One region of the Clostridium sp. D5 genome, then DNA from elsewhere that is predicted to be linked to it. Evidence: predicted binding sites of a transcription regulator. Region 1 holds the regulator's gene; the other holds the start of a gene.
The links. Region 1 encodes HrcA, which represses chaperone genes, less so after heat shock. Its sites were predicted from a motif close to TGTTAGCACTCNNNNNNNNNGAGTGCTAACA; they were not measured.
Positions count from the first base shown of each region.

Region 1 (3,186 bases):
AATGTACCACCGCCAAGGTCATATACCATGATCTTCTGCTCTTTTTCATTGTCCAGCCCGTATGCAAGAGCTGCTGCTGTAGGCTCGTTGATGATACGCTTTACATCCAGTCCTGCAATTTTACCTGCATCTTTTGTTGCCTGACGCTGTGCATCATTGAAGTAAGCCGGTACTGTAATAACTGCTTCTGTTACCTTTTCTCCAAGATATCCTTCTGCGTCTGCCTTCATCTTCTGAAGGATCATTGCTGAAATCTCCTGCGGAGAGTATTTTTTATCATCGATTGATACTTTGTAGTCTGTTCCCATCTCTCTCTTGATAGAAGAGATTGTTTTGTCTGCATTTGTTACTGCCTGACGTTTTGCAGGTTCACCTACAAGACGCTCTCCAGTCTTTGTAAATGCTACTACAGATGGAGTTGTTCTTGCGCCCTCTGTATTTGCAATGACAGTTGGCTGTCCACCTTCCATAACAGCTACACAGCTGTTTGTTGTACCTAAGTCAATACCAATTATTTTGCCCATAATCATTTCCTCCTGAAATATTTTGATTTTGAATGAGAAATTAGTTTGCTACTTTCACCATACTATGTCTTACTACACTTTCACGGTATGTGTAGCCTTTCTGAAACTCCTCGGCTACGATATTCTCGCCAAACTCTTCATCCTCCACATGCATAACCGCATTATGGAAATCCGGGTTAAACTCATTTCCAACCGCCTCAATCGGCTTTACGCCAATCTCTTCCAGCGTAGTCATCAGCTGTTTATAAATCTTTTCCATTCCCTGTGCAAAAGGATTGGACTGTTCTTCCTCTGGCACAGCTGCCAGGCCGCGTTCAAAATTATCAACGACCGGAAGAATCTTTTCTATGATATCTTTCGCACCTATTTCGTACATCTGGGATTTTTCCTTTTCAGTACGTTTGCGGAAGTTATCAAACTCTGCCATTTGACGGGTAAGCCTGTCAGTCAGTTCATCAATCTTCTCGTCTTTTTTGTCTTTTTTATTCTTTCTGCCGAACCGCTTCTTTTCTTTGCCGGACTTGCTGTCATCATCTCCGGACTCTTCGGCATCTTCAGCGCTCACATCTTCTTCGCACTCTGTTTCTTCCTGTGCGTCTTCACACGCTTCCGGCTCAGCTTCGGACTCAGGCTGGTTTTCATCCTGCTCTTTTTCTGCTTCCATTACAGCTTTTGCCTTTGCTTCTTCTACGGCTTCTTTCACCATATCTTCTTTGCTCATCTTTTCTTCCACCAGCTATTCACCTTCCTATTCTTTTGGGTCTTTGTAATAAATTGCATCCAACTCATTCTGCAGAGTCTTCAACGTCTTCATGACATGTTCATAATCCATACGCTTTGGACCTATGATACCTATGGTACCCTTCATGCCCTCGCCCAATTCGTAGGTAGCTGTCACAACACTGCAGTCTTTCATGGTCTTCACCGGCGCTTCATCTCCGATGTATACCTGAATTCCATGATTATCTTCACTGGCCAGCGTCTCGGTTACGAGGTCGGCCAGTTGCTGCTTTTCTTCAAATGCACTGATAATCTCCTGTGCACTCTGCTTGTCGCTTAATTCCGGATACTTAAAAATATTCGTGGCGCCGCTTGTATAAATCTCCATATCGTCGTCCACATGTATAATCTCTGCCACTGCATCCAGGACATCACTAATCACCTTGCTGTGAATTCCCGCCTGCTCCTTCAGCCTTGCAATCAGGCCAAGATTAATCTCTTCAATGGACATTCCATTCAGAGTAGTATTCAGCAGCATATTCAGCTTCAGCAGATTCTCATTACTTAAAGTCTCACCCACATCAATAATTTTATTCTTGATGACATTGCCGCCCATCACGATCACTGCAACAATCTGTTCTTCATCCACCTGTGACAGCTGTATAAACTTCAATGTGTTCCTGCTGTTGACCGGTGCTGAAACCATAGTCGCATAGTTCGTATTGGCTGCAAGAACCCTGGCTGCCTGCTGCAGTACCTTGTCAACCTTGTCTGTCTTCTCCAGCATGGTATTCCTCAGTTCCGTGATCTCCTGCTCTTTCTCTTCCATCAGCATATCGACATACAGCCGGTAACCTCTGTCGGAAGGAATACGCCCTGCAGATGTATGGGGCTGGAATATGTATCCCAGATCCTCCAGGTCTGCCATCTCATTGCGGATAGTAGCTGAACTCAGATTCAATTCTGTATATTTTGAAAGGGTCCTGGAACCTACCGGTTCTCCTGTCTCCAGATAATTCCGGATGATTGCCTTTAATATGACAAGCTTTCTGTCAGTCAATTCTGTATCTACTGCCATATCAGGATCCTCCTTACTGAATCAGCTTTTTTGTTTATTAGCACTCTTTAGTTTTGAGTGCTAACACCTTACGTATATTAAGATAGCACCCTGGTTTATTTTTGTCAACAGTGTTTATATATTTTTTATACTTTATATACAAAAGAATGAATTCTTGGGGGCAGGGGAAGAGGGGGGGCGCTCTATGGCAGGATTGACGGAAGGTGAGGCTGGGTGTTTTTTTAACTTTATTTGAACTTTACATAGGTTTGATTGTATCTTTTCAAAAAAAGTCGTAGAATGTATTAATAATGGTATTTTATTAATAGGAAGAAATGGACTTCGGGATTCAGACTGTTCGGGGCCTTTGATTTTTGCAGGAGGTTTTATGAAGAAATTGTGGGAATTATATTCGACTTTTTTTCGTGTTGGCGTGCTTACTTTTGGGGGCGGTATGGCTATGCTGCCAATGCTGAAACGGGAGGTTGTTGTTAAGAAGAAATGGGCTACGGATGAGGAGCTCCTGGATATTTATGCGATCGGGCAGTGTACTCCCGGTATTATTGCTGTTAATACCTCTACTTATATTGGGTATCAGCAGGCCGGGGTTTGGGGGGCTGTTTTTGGTACTTTGGGAATGGTGAGTCCTTCGGTTATCATTATCTGTCTGATTGCCAGTATTTTGACCCAGTTTATGGATAATCCGATGGTTTTGCATGCTCTGGCGGGTATTCGGATTGCTGTATGTGCACTGATGATTAATACCGTCATCTCACTGGCCAGGACCGGAATTCGTGATAAAGTGGGTCTGCTTTTATTTCTTGCCGGGTTTTTGCTTGCTACTTTCTCGCCTGTGCCTACGATTATACTGGTTATCTGTGCTGC
Region 1 is NZ_GL870810.1:428,309-431,494, reverse strand. Features, by position in the region: gene dnaK (molecular chaperone DnaK) at 1-524, opposite strand, end outside; gene grpE (nucleotide exchange factor GrpE) at 565-1,245, opposite strand; gene hrcA (heat-inducible transcriptional repressor HrcA) at 1,273-2,322, opposite strand; gene HMPREF0240_RS08310 (chromate transporter) at 2,690-3,186, shown strand, end outside.

Region 2 (3,186 bases), on a different contig from region 1:
CTTTGAGGCTGCAGCCTCTGTCTGTGGAAAACCCAAGAAAGTTTCCAACTGGCTGATGGTAGAAACGCTCCGTCTGCTCAAAGAGAACAGTATGGAACCAGAGGATATCAGATTCTCCCCCGAAAATCTTGCAAAGTTGGTAAATCTCACCGAGGCCGGGACAATCAACAGTTCCGTAGCCAAAGAAGTCTTCGAAAAAATATTCGCTGAAAATATTGATCCCGAGACATACGTGGAGAAAAACGGCTTGAAAACAGTCAATGACGAAGGAGCCCTGAAAACAGTCATAGACAAAGTGGTCAAAGACAATCCAAAGTCTGTCGAAGATTATAAAGGCGGGAAAGAAAAGGCAATAGGATACCTGGTCGGACAGAGCATGAAAGCAATGAAAGGGAAAGCTGATCCGGGCTTGGTGAATAAGATGTTGAGGGAGATTTTGGCTTAGGGGGTGGGGACGCCTGCCCGGGATGGTGTGCGCGGCGGCAGAGAGGATGTCTGCAGGTGCTTTATGATACCGGGCGTTTAGCCTAGTTTCCGTAGGGATAAAATAGAAAAATCTGATGGAACCGGCGACATGCAGCCTCAAATCTGATGATTTGAGGCCTTAGTCGCCTCAAACTTTGCCTGGTAAGGCAAAGTTTGTCCATCAGATTTTTCTATTTTATCCCAACGGAAACACGGCACACTTTAGGCATCATAAAGCACCTGCAGACATCCCCTCTGCCGCCGCGCACACCATCCCGGGCAGGCTGCGCTCATCCGGCAGGTAGGAAAAATCTGTTGGGGCAACAGGCGGGGGAGGCGGATGGGGGGTGGATATGCAGATCTAGAAATGGCATGCACATCCCCTGCGGAAGCCACACTCCCCTTCTCCTTAGCGTCCCCTTTCAGACCGTATACTCCATAATATAATCATCCATTACAAACCCATTTCCGATATCTGCCACCTGTGTATCTATTGTCTTGAATCCGAGATGGCTGTATACAGCCAGCGAATCATCATTATGTTTATTACAGGTCAGCCAGATGGCCGAGAGTCCCCTCTTACTGCACAGGTCTTTTAGAAAGTGAAAGGCTTTTGTTGCCAGATGACGTCCGCGGCATTCTTTTCTGATATAGAGTTTGCTCAGAAAAAGTCTGCCTTTATCGGGATGGATGCCGCAATATCCGCAGAATTCCCCTCTGTCAAACAGCTGATAGTATTCGTAGCCGTCTGCAAGCTGCTTTTTCAGCGCAGGAACAGACTGGAATTTGTCTACCATATATTCTACCTGGACGGTTCCGATGATTGGGGTAAAATGTTCGTGCCAGATAATCTCGGCCAGTTCAGCGACTTCTTTAATCTGATGGTCATTGTCTACTTTGAGCGTTTCAAATGTGTCAGTCATAATCATACTCCTTTTCCCTGAGATTTCCCTGTATCCTAAAACGTTATTCTACAGTATAAGTGCAGACCCGCCCGCCGGGCATGAGTTACGGTGTGCCCTCTGGGTACATTTTATTCTGCAGTTCACTGCGTACCCATACGCCAGGGCGTGTGTTACGCTATGACCGATGGGTACGGAATTAAGTATACCACTATTATGGGAATTGGAAAATAGTAGAATGATATTGAATATGTAAGAGAATGATGTGGTTTTTAATATAAATGAAATCGGCAAGATTTTATAAAGATTTAATTTTTTTAATAATTTTATTAGCACTCAACTTTAAAGAGTGCTAATTTCTTATTGACTTTTGAAAACCAGTGTATTAGAATATCTTCTAGATGATAATTATGGATCACAAAACAGCTATTAAATTGAAAAGGAGTGTTATACATGGAAACAAAAAGAGGTAACTTATCCATTGACAGCGAGAATATATTTCCAATCATAAAGAAATGGGTATATTCTGACCATGATATTTTTATGCGGGAACTTGTATCTAATGGCTGTGATGCCATCACAAAGCTGAAAAAGCTGGACATGATGGGGGAATATGAACTGCCGGATGACTATAAGGCAAAGATTCAGGTCATTGTGAATCCGGAGGAGAAGACATTAAAATTTATCGATAATGGTTTGGGAATGACCGCCGGTGAAGTGGAAGAATATATCACACAGATCGCATTTTCCGGAGCAACCCAGTTCCTGGAGAAGTATAAGGACAAGACAACAGAAGATGAGATGATCGGCCATTTCGGACTGGGATTCTATTCTTCATTTATGGTGGCGGATGAGGTGCATATTGACACACTGTCCTACCAGGACGGCGCGGTACCGGTACATTGGGTAAGTGACGGCGGTACAGAATATGAGATGCAGGACGGAAGCAAGACAGAAGTGGGAACTGAGATAACCCTGTATCTGAATGAGGACAGCCTTCAGTTTGCAAATGAATACAGAGCAAGAGAAGTACTGGAAAAATACTGCTCCTTCATGCCGGTAGAGATTTTCCTTTCCAAGGCAAATGCAGAACCTGAATATGAGACAATAGATGAAGATGATGTGCTGGATACAGACGAAGTAGTAGAACATATCACAGAAGAACCAAAAGAAGGCGATGAAGGGGAACCAAAGAAAAAGGCCAAGATTGTGAAGCGCCCGGTTTCCATCAGCGATATTCATCCGCTCTGGGCAAAGAATCCGAGCGAGTGCACAAAAGAAGAGTATATTGATTTCTACCGCAAAGTATTTATGGATTATAAGGAACCATTATTCTGGATTCACCTGAACATGGATTATCCGTTCAACCTGAAAGGAATTCTCTATTTCCCGAAAATCAATACAGAATACGATTCTATCGAAGGAACTATCAAACTGTACAACAATCAGGTATTCATCGCAGATAACATCAAAGAGGTTATTCCGGAATTCCTGATGGTATTAAAAGGCGTGATCGATTGCCCGGACCTTCCACTGAATGTTTCCAGAAGTGCTCTGCAGAATGATGGATTTGTGAATAAAGTAGCTGATTATATTTCCAAGAAGGTTGCAGACAAACTCAACGGAATGTTTAAGACTGACAAAGAAAATTATGAAAAATACTGGGATGATATCTGCCCGTTTATCAAGTTCGGCTGCCTGAAAGATGAAAAATTCGGTGAGAAGATCAAAGATTCTATTCTCTTTAAAAATCTGGATCACAAGTATATGACACTGGAAGAATGCATTGAGGCAAACGGCGGTTCAGTCGTTACTACGA
Region 2 is NZ_GL870809.1:1,007,599-1,010,784, forward strand. Features, by position in the region: gene gatB (Asp-tRNA(Asn)/Glu-tRNA(Gln) amidotransferase subunit GatB) at 1-445, shown strand, start outside; gene HMPREF0240_RS04325 (GNAT family N-acetyltransferase) at 888-1,388, opposite strand; gene htpG (molecular chaperone HtpG) at 1,821-3,186, shown strand, end outside.
Region 2: htpG (molecular chaperone HtpG) is a predicted target of HrcA. The motif match lies at 1,695-1,725, and genes of this name have one in related genera.